Regions from separate parts of the Streptococcus sp. 20925_1_77 genome, predicted to be linked through region 1. Evidence: predicted binding sites of a transcription regulator. Region 1 holds the regulator's gene; the other holds the start of a gene.
What was found. The regulator NrdR, encoded in region 1, represses ribonucleotide reductase genes. The targets are predictions, from matches to a motif close to ACACNATATATNGTGT.
Positions count from the first base shown of each region.

Region 2: the regulator NrdR is predicted to act here: its motif matches at 4,615-4,630, upstream of nrdH (glutaredoxin-like protein NrdH).

Region 1 is NZ_JAPVZB010000005.1:17,948-26,919, reverse strand. Features, by position in the region: gene O3626_RS04230 (PTS transporter subunit IIBC) at 1-1,426, shown strand, start outside; gene O3626_RS04225 (endonuclease/exonuclease/phosphatase family protein) at 1,512-2,324, shown strand; gene nrdR (transcriptional regulator NrdR) at 2,491-2,964, shown strand; gene O3626_RS04215 (DNA helicase) at 2,965-4,143, shown strand; gene dnaI (primosomal protein DnaI) at 4,144-5,043, shown strand; gene O3626_RS04205 (nitroreductase family protein) at 5,040-5,753, shown strand; gene der (ribosome biogenesis GTPase Der) at 5,812-7,122, shown strand; gene O3626_RS04195 (SNF2-related protein) at 7,654-8,972, shown strand, end outside.
Region 2 is NZ_JAPVZB010000001.1:172,078-181,049, forward strand. Features, by position in the region: gene glgB (1,4-alpha-glucan branching protein GlgB) at 32-1,939, opposite strand; gene ptsP (phosphoenolpyruvate--protein phosphotransferase) at 2,269-4,002, opposite strand; gene O3626_RS00880 (phosphocarrier protein HPr) at 4,007-4,270, opposite strand; gene nrdH (glutaredoxin-like protein NrdH) at 4,747-4,965, shown strand; gene nrdE (class 1b ribonucleoside-diphosphate reductase subunit alpha) at 5,080-7,239, shown strand; gene nrdF (class 1b ribonucleoside-diphosphate reductase subunit beta) at 7,363-8,322, shown strand; gene alaS (alanine--tRNA ligase) at 8,580-8,972, opposite strand, start outside.

The DNA.
Region 1 (8,972 bases):
TCAATTGGGTGGTAGCTACCAAGTTCTTACAGGTGCTGCCAAAGGAACAACAGTATTTGGACAAGATCCACTTTGGTTGGCTTGGGTAACAGACCTTGTTAACTTGAAGAAAGCTGATCCTAGTCAGTATCAACACTTGCTTAAAGCATACGTACCAGCTCGTTTCAAAGTTGGTCAAATGATTGGATCATTTGGTATCTTGATGGGGATTGTGGTGGCTATCTACCGCAATGTGGATCCAGATAAAAAAGAAAAATACAAAGGGATGCTTGTTGCAACTGCTCTTGCAACCTTCTTGACAGGTGTTACAGAACCAATTGAATACATGTTCATGTTCATTGCAACACCATTGTACTTGATCTACGCCTTTGTTCAAGGTGCTGCCTTTGCAATGGCTGACTTGGTTCACCTTCGTGTTCACTCATTCGGTTCAATCGAATTCTTGACACGTACTCCAATGGCCATCAACGCTGGTTTGGCACTAGATATCTTTAACTTTGTATGGGTAACAGTCCTCTTTGGATTTATCATGTACTTCATTGCCAACTTCATGATTAAGAAATTCAATTATGCGACTCCAGGACGTAATGGAAACTACGAACAAAATGATGATGCCCCTTCAGGAGATGGTGCAACAGCTGGAGCTGCTACAAGCTCAGCAAGCTCACAAGTGATTAACATCATCAACCTTCTTGGTGGACGTGCCAATATCGTAGATGTTGACGCATGTATGACTCGTCTTCGTGTAACAGTTAAAGATGCTGAAAAAGTCGGTACCGAAGAACAATGGAAAGCAGAAGGCGCTATGGGTCTTGTCATGAAAGGACAAGGTGTCCAAGCGATCTACGGACCTAAAGCTGACGTATTAAAATCTGATATCCAAGATGTTCTTGATTCAGGTGAAGTCATTCCTGAAACACTTCCTAGCCAAATGACAGCAGTTCAAAAAGCTGAAGCAACCTTTAAAGGTGTGACGGATGAAGTGCATTCCGTTGCAGATGGTGAAGTGATTAACATCGAAGATGTGAAAGATCCTGTATTCTCACAAAAAATGATGGGTGACGGATTTGCGGTTGAGCCTGAAAATGGCCACATCGTTTCACCTGTTGCTGGTAAAGTGACCAGCGTCTTCCCAACCAAGCATGCCCTTGGTTTGGTAACAGATAATGGTTTGGAAGTCTTGGTTCATATCGGTCTAGATACAGTTAGTCTTGAAGGAAAACCATTTGAGGTTAAAGTTACTGAAGGCCAAACAGTGGCTGCTGGAGACCTCTTGGTAGAAGCAGACCTTGATGCGATCCGTGAAGCAGGTCGTGAAACATCAACTATTGTTGTCTTCACAAATGCGGATGCGATCAAATCAGTTAAGGTCGAACATACTGGTAAATTGGCTGCAAATGCTCCAGTTGCAACAGTAGAATTATAAGAGATATCGGCAAAGAAAACGAGGTTGGGGCAGTGTACCCGGCCTCTTGCCGTTTCTTGATTTGAAAAGAAGGAGAAATCAGGGGATGAAATTTTTAACATTAAATTCCCATAGTTGGATGGAAGAGAATGCCCAGCAAAAATTTGAAACTCTCAAGGAGCAAATTTTAGAAGCACAATATGATGTGATCTGTTTCCAAGAGGTCAATCAAGAAATGGCCTCAGAAGTAGTCAAAACGGATGAGTATTATCAAGCTTTGCCATCAGCTGTAGCCATTCACAAGGATCACTTTGTTCGCGTATTGGTTGAAGAGTTAGCTGCTCAAGGACTCCACTATTATTGGACTTGGGCCTACAACCATATTGGCTATGATCACCTCAATGAGGGTGTGGCCGTTCTTTCGCGTCAACCCTTGAAGGCGGATGAGATTTTGGTATCTAATATGGATGATCCAACGGACTACCATACCCGTCGGGTGGCCGTTGCCCATACCAGTGTCGATGGAAAAGAGATTGCTGTTGCCAGCGTCCATCTTTCATGGTGGGACAAAGGTTTCCAATTTGAGTGGCCACGTATTGAGAAGTACTTCAGCCAAGTAGGGAAACCCTTTATTCTAGCGGGTGATTTCAATAATCCTGCTGGTCAAGAAGGTTATGAAACGATTCTATCCAGTTCACTTGAACTTCAAGATAGCTTTATTGAAGCTAAAGAAACAAAGGGTACCTATACTGTAGGTCCTGGAATTGATGGCTGGACAGACAATCAAATTCCATTGCGAATCGATTACGTCTTTGCAAGTCCAGAATGGGACATCCAGCGTCTTTGTGTCATCTTTGATGGGGAAAATAAACCCCATGTCAGTGATCACTATGGCTTAGAGGCTGAATTATCACTTTAATATAAACGGAGAGTCGAAAGGAAAACGATTTTATTCGAATCGTCCTTCGACTCTTTTTTTATGTATCAATGAGGAGCAAGCATAGGGGATTCTCCTGTTCTTCTGCTTTCTTTACGATTCAATTTATGGTAAAATGAAGTGTTAAAACAGTTTAAGGAGGTAGCAAATGCGTTGTCCAAAATGTGGTGGAAGTAAGTCTAGTGTGGTGGATAGTCGACAAGCTGAAGATGGGAATACCATCCGTCGTCGCAGGGAATGCGAAGAATGCCATTATCGCTTTACTACCTACGAACGTGTAGAAGAACGGACTCTAGTAGTTGTCAAAAAGGATGGGACACGCGAGCAATTTTCTCGTGATAAAATCTTTAATGGCATTATCCGCTCGGCTCAAAAACGGCCTGTTTCTAGTGATGAAATCGAAGAAATTGTAAACCGGATTGAGCAAAAGGTTCGCAGCCAAAGTGATAATGAAATCAACAGTGAGTATATTGGTTCTTTGGTTATGGATGAGTTAGCGGATTTGGATGAGATCACCTATGTCCGTTTTGCTAGTGTTTACCGGAGTTTCAAGGATGTCGGTGAATTAGAGACCCTCTTGAAACAAATCACGAAGGGAACCAAGAAGAAAAAGGAAAAATAGATGAAGCCCAATACGCCTTTCGCATTTTTAAAAAATAATCTTCTTCCACCGGCAGGGGCTGCATTGGAACAGTATTACCTGCCTATTTTGGAGACGGATACGGTAGCGGTTTATCGGTATCTACTCGCCTCTTATGATCAGGGTGAAAAACAATATTTACTGGCGCAAATCCTCAATCATTTGAATATAGGATTTCCACAGTTGCTACTTGCCTTTGATCGTTTAATTGCCATGGGTTTGATCGATCTCTATGAGGAAGAAGTTGGGATCACCATTCAATTACATGCCCCTCTTGAGGCAGAACAATTTTTTTCAAATGCTGTTTTTAAACGCTTACTGGAAAAAAAGATTGGGGAAAAGGCAGTGGAGGATCTGCTTCCAGCACGCTCTTTAGGAAGTAGACGGCAAGTGTCCTTCTCTCAAGTATTTGGACTAGATGCTGGTGAGGTGACTGTTGTTGCCAGTAAAAAACAGCAGTTTGATATGGAAATGTTTAAACGGATGATGGGGCGTGATGGACTTCGTTTTGCGGATGAAGGAGTAGCGACTCTGGCCCTCTTTGCCATCGCAGAAGAGCAGCAATGGACCTGGTATGAAACCTATCTCCTAGCAAAAGAAACAGCTGTAGAACGGACCATTTCTCCGAAGAGAATGAAGCAAAAATTGGCTCAGGCTAGCCAAGAGCAACCCCGCGTGTCTTATAGCCGTCAGGAAGAAACTATTCTGAGAGAAGCTAAGGCAAAATCCAGCTTACAATTTTTAGCGGAGATTAAAAAGGTTCGCAATGCGACCATTACGCAGAGCGAACGCAAGACTCTATCTAAGTTAGCTGATCTAGGCTTACTAGATGAGGTGATCAATATTATTTTATTGTTGACCTTTAACAAGACCCAGTCTGCTAATCTGAATGAAAAGTATGCTTTGAAGGTAGGAAATGATTTTTCTTATCAAGGAGTCAACAGTGCGGAACTGGCGATTTTAAAAGTTCGAGAACGCCAGAAACAGGCTAAGGTTCAAGGAAACAAGGGGACGAGTCCTACAACAGCCAAGGGCAAGCAAAACAATGTTCCCAAGTGGAGTCAACCACATTATCAAAATCAAACCAGTCAAGAAGAAAAGGTGGATCTCGCTAAAGAGAAACAACGCCTGTTAGAAAAACTGAATCAAGGAGGTGAGTAGATGGAAAGTGTAGGTCAAACCCTGTCTCACATGAATCGTGCGCGTCAATTTAACTATGAGGATTTGGTCGCACAGATCTTGGCAGACCAAGAAGTCGCTGCCTTTATCAAAGACCAGTCTTTGTCTGAGCAAGAAATTCGTCGTAGTATTTCAAAATTTAATCAATACATCAGTGAGCGCAACCGTTTCTTATTGGGAGATCCGGATTACATTGCCAAAGGTTATAAGCCCATCCTCATCATGAATGAAGGATATGCGGATGTCACTTATGAGGAGACACCAGAGTTAATCGAAGCTCAAAAACGTGCTGCAATCAACCAACGTCTCAACTTGATCAATCTCCCTTCAACTTTGAAAGAAGCGAGTCTAGCCAAGGTAGAGCTCGATGATAAGGGACGATTTGTGGCCTTTGAGGAATTAGCTAATTTTGTAGCTAACTATCCCGAGTATCAAAAGGGAATTTACCTCTATGGTGATTTTGGAGTAGGAAAGAGTTACATGATGGCAGCCCTGGCTCATGATTTATCCGAAAAACGCCAGGCCTCTACCACTCTACTACATTTCCCAAGTTTTGCTATCGATGTCAAAAATGCTATCAGTTCGGGCTTGGTCAAAGAAACCGTAGATCAGGTGAAAAAAGCCGAAATTTTAATTCTCGATGACATCGGTGCGGAACAGATGTCAGCCTGGGTGCGAGACGAAATCTTACAAGTGATTCTACAGCACCGGATGCAGGAAAATCTTCCGACCTTCTTTACCTCTAACTTTAATTTTGAAGAGTTGGAACGGCATTTTGCAACGTCGCGCAATGGTGATGAAACCTGGCAGGCCAAACGTGTCATGGAGCGCGTGAAATTTTTAGCTAAGGAAATCCATTTGGAAGGAGTCAATCGCCGATGAATGAAACCATCCGTTTAATGAATGCTCATTTTTCTGTTCGCCGGTTTAAGGAAGAAGCTATCAAAGAAGCTGACCTCAAGGAAATTTTATCAGCTGGGCAGATGGCATCAAGTTGGAAAAACTTTCAATCTTATTCTGTGATTGTGGTGAAGAGCAAGGAAAAGAAAGAAGCTCTCTATGACTTGCTTCCTCAAGAAGCGATTCGCCAATCAGCCGTATTTCTCCTCTTTGTTGGGGATTTAAACCGTGCTGAAAAAGCTGTCAAACTTCATGAGAAGGATTTTCATCCGGAAGGTGTGGATAATTTGTTGATCACTTCAGTGGATGCGGCTCTAGCAGCTCAAAATACGCTATTGGCAGCTGAAAGTCTCGGCTATGGTGGAGTCATTATTGGCATGTTGCGCTACTGTTCAGAGGAAGTTGCAAAACTCTTCCGTCTGCCAGACTATACCTACCCTGTTTTTGGGATTGCCCTTGGAGTACCTAATCAGCAGCATGCGGTGAAACCACGCTTACCCTTGGAGCAGGTTGCTTTTGAAGAAGAATACCAAGAACAAGACTTATCAGTTGTGACTGCCTATGACAAGGTACAGGCAGATTATGCTGGAGCGCGTGCAACGGACAGCTGGAGCGAGCGCCTGGCAGCTCAATTTGGTCAACCTGAACAAGAAGAAACCCAAAAACTACTAGAAAAACACAAACTATTATAGAAATGAAGAGAGACCTTCTTGAAACGAGGTCTCGCCTATCTTTAGAAAAGAGGAAATCATGGCCCTACCAACTATTGCGATTGTAGGCCGTCCCAATGTTGGAAAATCTACACTTTTTAACCGGATTGCCGGTGAGCGGATTTCCATCGTTGAGGATGTAGAAGGAGTCACTCGTGACCGCATTTATGCAACAGCTGAGTGGTTGAATCGAAAATTTAGTATCATTGATACGGGGGGAATAGATGACGTAGATGCCCCATTTATGGAGCAAATCAAGCATCAGGCAGAAATTGCTATGGACGAAGCAGATGTGATCGTCTTTGTCGTTTCTGGGAAAGAAGGGATCACGGATGCGGATGAATATGTCACTCGTATCTTGTATAAGACCCATAAACCGGTGATTCTTGCAGTCAACAAGGTGGATAACCCAGAGATGCGCAATGATATCTATGACTTTTATGCCTTAGGACTAGGTGAGCCACTACCGGTATCCTCTGTCCACGGGATCGGAACTGGGGATGTGCTCGATGCCATCATCGAAAATCTTCCGAATGACACAGAAGAAGAAAATCCAGATATCATCAAATTTAGCTTGATTGGTCGTCCAAATGTTGGGAAATCAAGTTTGATCAATGCGATCCTTGGAGAAGACCGGGTCATCGCAAGCCCTGTTGCTGGAACCACACGGGATGCCATCGATACCCATTTTACCGATGCAGATGGCCAAGAATTTACCATGATCGATACAGCTGGTATGCGCAAATCTGGTAAAATCTATGAAAACACAGAGAAATATTCTGTCATGCGTGCCATGCGTGCCATCGACCGTTCAGATGTGGTTTTGATGGTTATCAATGCCGAAGAAGGGATTCGGGAGTACGACAAGCGGATCGCTGGCTTTGCTCATGAAGCTGGTAAAGGGATGATCATTGTTGTCAATAAATGGGATACTATTGAAAAAGACAACCATACCATGAAGCAGTGGGAAGATGACATTCGCGATCAATTCCAATACCTTTCTTATGCGCCGATTGTCTTTGTTTCTGCCCTAACTAAACAACGCTTGCACAAGTTGCCAGAGATGATTAAACAGATCAGTGAGAGTCAAAATACGCGGATTCCTTCAGCTGTCTTGAACGATGTGATTATGGATGCCATTGCCATTAATCCAACGCCGACCGACAAAGGAAAACGCCTCAAGATCTTCTATGCGACACAAGTGGCAACCAAGCCGCCAACTTTTGTGGTCTTTGTTAACGAAGAAGAACTGATGCACTTCTCATACCTCCGTTTCTTGGAGAACCAAATTCGCAAGGCCTTTGTTTTTGAAGGAACTCCAATCCATTTGATTGCGCGAAAACGGAAGTAGCCTGAGTGCCTCAGGAAACTAATACTAGTAGACTATTTGCTGGTCTTGCCATCCTTCACTTAACAGTTAGGTAGTCAAGGTGCCAAGAAGATCTTGTCAGTCCTTTGAAAAAGGAGATGAATGGATCATTCTAACTGTAAAAAAGAACTAAATAGGACTCTTTGTCGACCGCGAGAGACAAGAAGAGTCCTTTTTTATATTAACATCTGAAAGATTAACTAATTCAAAGAAAAAGCCTGATGTGCTTTAATGGATAGAAAAGGAAGGTAACCATGTCTAATATAGAATGCCTACTGTTTATTTCTTTGTTATGCTTATTGGCACTTGTGCGTATCATGAGGAAATTCTTAAAAAATACTTTGGTCTTTTTGGGGTAGGCCATCCTTTATGGGACCTCCCTCATTCTAATCATTTGGGGATAATTGAATAGTAGATTGCCCGAAAACGCCTATTTTAATCAGTTTTATCGAATTAATTTTAACTATACTTTGAAATATGGTATAATAAAGGGATTAATCTAAGGTGGTAAAGATGGCAAAATTAATTCCTGGGAAGGTTCGTTCACAAGGGAGCCTTCTCTATGAAGCTGGGAAAGTTTCCCTTCAGGAAGTAAAAGAAAAATACCTGTATTTTCGGGTGGAAGAAGAAAGCTTGCGTTACAGTTTGGATGACGATGCCGTTTTTTGTAGCTGTGCTTTCTTTCAAAAGAAAAAATTCTGTACACATCTGGCAGCTGTAGAAGCTTATCTGAAGAATGATGACAGTGGGAAAGCAGCTCTTGCAAATCTTGAAGAAGATGCCACTGCGACAGAGGAAACTCAGGAGAAGGTCTCTTTTGGAAGTTTGTTTTTAGACCAGGTCCTTCCAAAAATCGAAAAGAAAGAAACCCGCTATGTCTTATCAGCCGTTGGGCAGGAGGATGAATACTCTGGTCAATTCTTGTGGACCCTGCGCATTCGTCGCTTGCCAGACGAACGTTCTTATGTGATTAGAGATGTGCTAGCTTTTTTGCAGACCCTTCAGAAAGAAGGCCACTTTGCAATTGGCAAAAGTTATTATGAACCTATTTCTTACTTAGAATTTGATGGGCCTAGTCAGGATGTGATCAATTTCCTACAGGGCTTGGTCACAGATAGTGGATCGAAAGAGCAAGATTTCTTTCCAAATGCTGGGCGCCATCTTTATTTTTCACCTACTCTTTTTGAAGAAGCTGTAGAATTACTGATGAATTTGGATTCTTTCCTCTTGCAATACAGCATGTATGATTTTTCTGAAGTCTATTTTCAGGATGTCCATGGAGAGGAAGATCTCTTTCATTTTCAGGTAGAAGACCATGGTGATTTTTACGAATTGATCATTACGGAGCCACAGGTGAAGGTTGTTGAGTCTGCTGTTTACCTGTTTCGAAATGGTGTCTTCTATCACCTGACGCCCCAACAGCGGACCTTATGGAGGGCCATCCAAGATCTTCCAATGGATCAGGATCGCAAAAAACGCCTGCATTTTGATCCAACGGACCAGACCAAACTTTCCTATAGTTTAAAAGAGTTTAAAAAACTGGGGCAAATAACAGCACCGACCAGCTTTTTAATCCACGATTTCACTCCAGAATTTCATTTTGATCTAGCACAGGACCAGACTGTTTTACTAGATGTGGTTTTCCAATACCAGGATCGTGTGGTAACCACACGTGAGGAGCTCCTTAACCTTCCTTATTCCAGTGATTTCGATAAGGAGCAAGAAGTCTTTTCAACCATGCTAGCAGCAGGGTTTACGGATGATTTTTCTTCTCAAAGAAGTCCTTTATCAAGCGAGCAAATCTATCCATTCTTTCACCAACAGATCCCGAC
Region 2 (8,972 bases), on a different contig from region 1:
AAGCTTGGACTCCCATAGAGTCAACCGATCGTCATTTCTTATCTGATGTTTTAGATTTTGTCTTACGCACCTTGCGTTTTACCTTCCAAATGCTAGCTCCTAAAGCCGGCAAGGTAAAGGTCAAGGTTTGTTCATAATCCTTCCACAGTCCCTCTTGAGACTGAACTGTCGGATTGTGCTCTTTCCAGACACCTCCCCATTCTTCTAATTCTGTATTCCAAATTTCTTCATAGACCGCTGATACAGGCACACCAATCGTAAAGTCCTTGCGTTCTACTGGTGCCATATTGAAGACACATACTAGAAGCTCGCCTTTACGATTCTTCCGGACCATAGACAAGACGCTCTGATCCCGGTTATCTGCATCAATAATCTCTAAGCCATCAAAGCTATCATCAATCTCCCACAATTCCTTGTGTTCCTTGTAGAAATGATTGAGCTGAGAAGTGAAACGACGCATCTTAGCATTCATTTCATCCTCTAGATTCCCCCATTCTAGTTGCTCCTCTGACTTCCATTCCAAAAATTGACCAAATTCTGAACCCATAAAGAGCAATTTCTTACCTGGATGGCAGATCTGATAGGTTAAGAGATTACGGAGTCCAGCAAATTGATTGTAACGATCTCCCCACATCTTATGCATCAAACTCTTCTTACCGTGCACCACTTCATCATGTGAAAATGGAAGAAGGAAATTTTCAGAAAATGCGTACATATAACTAAAGGTTACCAGATTAAAGTCAAATTTCCTGTAGACCGGGTCTTCCTCATAGAATCGGAGAATATCATTCATCCAACCCATATTCCATTTATAGTCAAAGCCTAGACCACCTTCTTCTTCTGGGCCTGTGATCTTTTGACCAGCAGAGCTTTCTTCTGCAATCATCATGACATCTGGGTGTTCGTTCTTAATAATCGCATTCAAACGTCTAAGGAAATGAACGCCTTCGTAGTTGAGGTTTCCACCATCAATATTTGGTGTCCATGGACCACTATCATAATCGAGATAGAGCATATTGCTCACGGCATCAACCCGAATTCCATCTAAATGATAGGTGTCAATCCAAAACTTCAAACTAGAAATCAAGAATGACTGTACTTGATTTTTTCCTAAATCGAAGTTCAAAGCCCCCCAACCATAGTTATGGGCCCGATGTTCATCCTGATACTCAAAAGTTGGTGTTCCATCATAATAAGCCAAGGCATCATCATTGATAATGAAATGGCCAGGTACCCAATCCACAATCACTCCGATATTGTTGAGGTGACATTCTTCCACGAAGTCTTGAAACTCTTCTGGGCTACCATAAGTCTGCTCGAGGGCAAAATAGCCCATGAGCTGATAACCCCAGCTCAATCCCAATGGATGGGCCATCACTGGCATAAATTCTACGTGGGTGTAGTTCATCTCAACCAAATAAGGGATGAGTTCTTCTTTTAGTTGTTTGAAAGTATAGGAACTATAATCATCATTTCGTTTCCAAGATCCTGCGTGAACCTCATAGATATTAACAGGTCGTTCCTTAAAACCAAATTTTTTACGGCGTGCTCTCCAAAGACCGTCTTTCCAGTTCTTTTCTGGAATGGTCTTAATGATAGACCCTGTATTGGGTCGTTTTTCCATCCATAACGCTAGAGGATCAATTTTCTGAACCTGATGACCATTATTTCGTGTCACCAAATATTTGTATATATCTCCCTCTTTTGCATCTGAACAGAAGACTTCCCAGACGCCTCCTTCATTACGAACCATTGGAATTTTCCGTGCTTCCCAATCAGTAAAGTCACCAATCAGATCGACCGCCTGAGCATTGGGAGCCCAAACACGGAAGGTAAAACCTTCTTGTTCTCCCCTTGTTTCCTTGTGAGCTCCTAAGTACTCTTGAAGATGGAAATTATCCCCTCTTCCAAATGTCCATAAGTCTGTGCTTCTATCCATATACTCACCTCTTTATTTTTTGAAAGCGTTTTCTATTTGATCTTATTTTACTATAAAATCACTTAATTTTCAAGTTGATTCCTGTAAAATCATGTAAAATTATCAGGAAAAGTTCTTTCATTTTCTTTTCCGAACCTTTTACTGCATTCCTTCGCTTTCCTCCTAATCTTACTTATGATTATACTATATATACGAGGAAAATTAAAGAAAAAACCGAACATTTAAATCACTATTTTTATTACTAACTAGTTTATTACGAATAAAATGAACATTTTTATGAACAATGTAAAAAAAGACTAAGACAGATGTGTCTTAGTCTTGATTCATTCTTAGTCTACGTTCACGTATTCTTTAGAAAGTTCAAGCACTTCTTCCATGGTTGAACATTCAGTCAGAGCACGGTTAGCGTATTCTTGCATTTTAACTGTATCCAATTTCTTCATCAAGCTACGTGTACGAAGAACAGATGTCGCTGACATGGAGAACTCATCCAAGCCCATTCCGACAAGGAGTGGAACAGCTGTTTGGTCACCGGCCATTTCACCACACATACCAGCCCATTTACCTTCTGCGTGAGCCGCCTTGATCACATTATTGATCAAACGAAGGATTGATGGGTTATATGGTTGGTAAAGGTATGAAACTTGTTCGTTCATACGGTCAGCAGCCATAGTGTATTGGATAAGGTCATTTGTACCAATTGAGAAGAAATCAACTTCTTTAGCAAATTGGTCAGCTAGCATTGCAGCAGCTGGGATTTCAATCATAATCCCTACTTGGATATCGTCTGCAACGGAAACACCTTCAGCAACCAATTTAGCTTTTTCTTCTTCAAGAATACCTTTAGCTGTACGGAACTCAGTCAACAAAGCAACCATTGGGAACATGATCCGCAATTTACCGTGAACAGATGCACGAAGCAAAGCACGCAATTGTGTACGGAACATTTGATTACCAGTTTCAGAGATAGAAATACGCAAAGCACGGTAACCCAAGAATGGGTTCATTTCTTTAGGAAGATCGAAGTAAGGGAGTTCTTTATCCCCACCGATATCCATTGTACGAACGACAACAGGTTTACCGTTCATACCTTCAAGAACTGCTTTGTAAGCTTCATATTGGTCATCTTCAGTTGGGAAGTCTTGAGAATCCATATACAAGAATTCTGTACGATAGAGACCAACAGCTTCTGCACCATTATCATTTACACCTTCAACATCTTTAGGTGTACCGATGTTAGCAGCCAATTCGAAATGTTTTCCATCAGCAGTAACTGTTTGAGCATCTTTAAGGAGAGCCCATTCAGCTTTTTGTTTAGCGTAAGCTTCACCAGCCGCTTTGAAGGCTGCGATTTGTTCCTCAGTTGGGTTGATCACTACTTCACCAGTAATACCTGAAACAGCCAAAACATCACCATCTTTGACAAGTTCTGTGATGTTATTTGTTCCAAGAACGGCTGCGATTTCAAGTGTACGCGCCATGATAGCTGAGTGACTTGTACGTCCACCGATGTTAGTAACAAAGGCTTTTACGTACTTTTTGTTCAACTGAGCTGTATCAGATGGTGTCAAGTCATGCGCCACCACGATTGCTTCTTCATTGATAGAAGCAGGGTTTGGCAATTTCTTACCAAGCAAGTTGGCAAGGACACGTTTGGTAACGTCGCGAATGTCTGCTGCACGTTCTTGCATGTAAGGATTGTCTTCCATTCCTTCAAAGATTGCAATGAACATGTCAGTGACTTCTTTCAAGCCAGCCTCTGCATTGATTTTTTTCGTACGAATCGTTTCTTTGATCTGACCAATCATTTCAGGGTCAGCGAGAACCATCATATGCGCATCAAAAACTTGCGCTGCTTCTTCACCAAGGCTTGCTACTGCATTCTCCCGAATAAGAGAAAGCTCGTTTTGTGAAGCTTCAAGAGCTGCATCCAAACGAGCTTCTTCTGCACTTGTATCTTCGACTGAAACAGTCTCAAATGATAAGTCTGGTTGAATGAGCAAATATGCCTTAGCAACGGCAACACCGTCAGATGCTGCAATTCCTTTTAGCATTTTTGTCATATTTTTAAGCCAATCCTTCTTTAGTCATTGTTTCTGAGATAGCTGCGATCGCATCATCAGCGTCAGCACCTTCAGCAGAAATTACAACGTCAGCACCTTGACCAACACCAAGGCTCATAACACCCATGATTGATTTCAAGTTAACTGATTTACCTTTGTATTCAAGAGTGATGTCTGATGCAAATTTGCTAGCAGTTTGAACCAACAAAGTTGCTGGACGTGCGTGGATACCTGTTTCTGCCACGATGTGGAAATCTTTAGAAGCCATAATTGGACTCTCCTTTTAAAAAATAGTTTTTGAGTTACCTTTTGATAACCCTTACAATTTGGTATTATATCATCTTTTGAAATTTTTTTCAAGATTTTTATCACTGACTTACAGAAAAAGACTGCGAAAAATCCCAATTTAGATACATTCTAAGAAGCTACTGAAGAATGGAGAACAAATCTTTTCAATTTTCTACTATATTATAAGTAACATTTTCCTCCGCTTTCAAATAAAAAGAAGCAAGTGTACCACAGGATATTGATTCACCAAAAAATTATAACTAATTAAAGATGCTTTAAAGCCTATTCCTATCCCATTTCTTCGATTTTCACACTTTTCACTCACCACAATATATTGTGCTTTGAAAACTCCATTTCATATCTTTGCACAATATTTAGTTTTATTTTGTTGACAAGTTGCTGGATTTTGTTTATACTGTTTACAGATTTATATTTCGATAGGAGAACGGAAAAGAAATGGTAACCATTTATTCAAAAAATAATTGTGTTCAATGCAAAATGACCAAGCGATTCCTCGATAGCAATCATGTGGAATACCGCGAAATTAACTTAGATGAACAGCCAGAATTTGTAGAGCATGTTAAGAACCTTGGCTTCAATGCTGCTCCAGTAATTCAAACACCGGATGAAGTATTTTCTGGTTTTCAACCAGCTAAGTTGAAGAAACTTTCTTAATAAACACAGTATTTTGCTTAAATAGGGTCTAGCGTTAGCAACCTAACACTAGACTTTTTACTTGTAAAGAGAGGACTTCTCCTCTTCATTTTTTTGAACTAGAAAAGGATTATTATGGGATTAAAATCTCTTGAAGATGTGACGTATTTTCGTCTTAACAATGAAATCAACCGTCCAGTAAACGGCCAAATCATGCTTCATAAAGATAAAGAAGCTTTGGATGCGTTCTTTAAAGAAAATGTTGTACCAAATACTAAAGCCTTTGACTCGATTACAGACAAGATTCAGTACCTTCTCGAGCACAATTACATTGAGAGAGCTTTTATCGAGAAATACCGTCCTGAATTTTTAGAGGAATTGGCCCAATTTATCAAAGACCAAAACTTCCAATTCAAGTCCTTCATGGCAGCCTACAAATTCTATAACCAATACGCTTTGAAAACAAATGATGGAGAATACTACCTTGAAAGCATGGAAGACCGTGTCCTCTTCAATGCTCTCTACTTTGCAGATGGAAATGAAGCTATCGCGCGAGACATCGCAAACGAAATTATCCACCAACGTTACCAACCAGCTACTCCTTCTTTCTTAAACGCTGGTCGTGCCCGTCGCGGCGAATTGGTTTCTTGTTTCTTGATCCAAGTAACCGATGACATGAATGCGATTGGACGTTCTATCAACTCTGCCCTTCAACTTTCACGTATCGGTGGTGGGGTTGGGATCTCCCTCAGCAACCTTCGTGAAGCTGGAGCACCAATCAAGGGCTACGAAGGAGCCGCTTCTGGGGTCGTTCCTGTTATGAAACTCTTCGAAGATAGCTTCTCTTACTCGAACCAATTGGGACAACGCCAAGGGGCTGGTGTGGTTTACTTGAACGTCTTCCACCCAGACATCATTGCCTTCCTTTCTACTAAGAAAGAAAACGCCGATGAAAAAGTTCGGGTTAAGACCCTCTCACTTGGGGTCGTCGTACCAGACAAATTCTATGAGTTAGCGCGTAAAAATGAAGAAATGTACCTCTTCAGCCCATACTCTGTTGAGCGTGAATACGGAGTACCATTCAACTACATCGACATCACTGAAAAATACGATGAGTTAGTCGCTAATCCAAATATCCGTAAGACAAAAATCAAGGCACGTGATTTGGAAACTGAAATTTCTAAATTGCAACAAGAATCTGGCTACCCTTATGTAGTCAACATCGATACTGCTAACCGGGCAAACCCAGTTGATGGGAAAATCATCATGAGTAACTTGTGTTCAGAGATCCTCCAGGTTCAAGAACCAAGCTTGATCAACGATGCCCAAGAATTTGTCCAAATGGGAACAGACGTCTCCTGTAACCTTGGTTCCACCAACGTGGTTAACATGATGACTTCACCTGATTTTGGACGTTCTATTCGTGCCATGGTCCGTGCCTTGACCTTCGTCACTGATAGTTCTCATATCGTCGCTGTTCCTACTATCGACCACGGAAATAGCCTTGCGCATACCTTTGGTCTTGGAGCCATGGGACTTCATAGCTACCTTGCCCAACAATTGATTGAATATGGATCACCTGAATCTGTTGAGTTTACGAGTATCTACTTCATGCTCATGAACTACTGGACTCTCGTAGAATCAAACAATATCGCACGTGAACGAGGCATTACCTTCCACAACTTTGAAAAATCAGACTATGCCAACGGTAGCTACTTTGATAAGTACACGACTGGAGAATTTGTACCAAAATCTGATCGCGTCAAAGAACTCTTTAAAGATATCTTCATCCCTAGTGCAGAAGACTGGGCAGAATTGCGTGCGAAGGTTCAAGCAGATGGTCTTTACCACCAAAATCGCTTGGCTGTTGCACCAAATGGTTCTATCAGCTACATCAATGACGTATCTGCTTCTATCCACCCAATCACACAACGGATTGAAGAACGCCAAGAGAAGAAAATCGGGAAGATCTACTACCCTGCAGCTGGATTGTCAACAGATACCATTCCATACTACACTTCTGCCTACGACATGGATATGCGTAAGGTGATTGATGTTTATGCGGCTGCAACTGAGCACGTAGACCAAGGTCTTTCACTGACCCTCTTTATGCGCAGTGACATTCCAAAAGGTCTTTACGAATGGAAAACTGAAAACAAACAAACCACTCGTGACTTATCTATCCTTCGTAACTACGCCTTTAACAAGGGTATCAAGTCTATCTACTATGTCCGTACCTTTACAGATGATGGTGGAGAAGTTGGTGCCAACCAATGTGAAAGCTGTGTCATCTAAGACACTCAGATCCATTGCTACCAAAAAGTCGGTTCGCCGACTTTTTGTGCGGTATTCTAACAATTGTGTTAAAATAATAATGATTGTATGATCGAATGAATTAGAAAAAGAAAGAGATTTCAAATGGAAACTTACTACAAAGCCATTAACTGGAATGCCATCGAGGATGTCATCGATAAATCTACTTGGGAAAAGCTAACCGAACAATTTTGGTTGGATACACGTATTCCTTTGTCAAACGACTTGGATGACTGGAGAAAGTTGTCTAATAAAGAAAAAGACCTAGTTGGTAAAGTCTTTGGTGGATTGACGCTCTTGGATACCATGCAGTCTGAAACGGGTGTGCAAGCTCTTCGCGCAGATATTCGTACGCCTCATGAAGAAGCCGTCTTTAACAACATCCAATTTATGGAATCTGTCCACGCTAAGTCTTACTCTTCTATCTTTTCGACCTTGAATACCAAGTCAGAAATCGAAGAGATTTTCGAATGGACCAATACCAATCCTTTCCTTCAAAAGAAGGCAGAAATCATCAATGAAATCTACCTCAATGGGACTCCTCTTGAAAAGAAAGTAGCCAGCGTCTTCCTTGAAACCTTCCTCTTCTACTCTGGTTTCTTCACACCGCTCTACTATCTTGGAAACAACAAGTTGGCCAACGTGGCTGAGATCATCAAGTTGATCATTCGGGACGAATCAGTTCACGGAACCTATATCGGCTACAAGTTCCAACTCGGATTTAACGAATTACCAGAAGACGAACAAGAAAAACTCAAAGAATGGATGTATGACTTACTCTACACCCTCTATGAAAACGAAGAAGGCTATACAGAGAGCCTCTATGACGGTGTTGGCTGGACAGAGGAAGTCAAGACTTTCCTTCGTTACAACGCTAATAAAGCCCTCATGAACCTGGGACAAGATCCGCTCTTCCCTGACTCAGCAGATGATGTCAACCCAATCGTCATGAACGGAATCTCAACCGGAACATCCAACCACGACTTCTTCTCTCAAGTCGGAAATGGATACCTCCTCGGTGAAGTAGAAGCCATGCAGGATGACGATTACAACTACGGACTATAAGACAAAAACCTTTCCAGACGGAAAGGTTTTTTTGTTGCAATTTTTTCTGATTGGATCCCCTTCTTATTTGAAAAAAGAGGCTGGGACAAAAGTCCTAGTCTCTTTTTGTTGTTGGATTGTCGAGCAAGACGCAGTGGTTGAGTGGGCTCTACTACGCTGATTTCATCAGCTTTTACAGCCTACTCAACTGTGCGGAGGTGGGACGACGAAATCGAATTCTAACGAATGTCCGATTTCTGTCCCACTCTCTCCTATTATTACAATTTACCTGCTACTGCATCCAACAATTCTTGGATTTTCGCTTGGTTGCTTCCTCCTGCCATGGCCATGTCTGGTTTACCACCACCACGTCCATCGACGATTGGAGCCAATTCTTTAATGACATTACCTGCATGGACCTCTTTTGTCTTGCTGGCTACAAGGACATTCACTTTGTCACCGATGGCTGCGACAAGGACAAGCACATCAGAGTAGTCTTTTTGTTTCCAGTTATCCGCGAAGGTACGAAGGGCACCTGCATCTGATACAGAAACTTGGCTTGCGATAAAGCTGTGACCATTTGCTTCTTGAACATTCTTGAAGACATCACCTGCTGCTGCAGCCGCTGCTTTTTCCTTCAATTCTGCATTTTCTTTTTGCAATTGACGGAG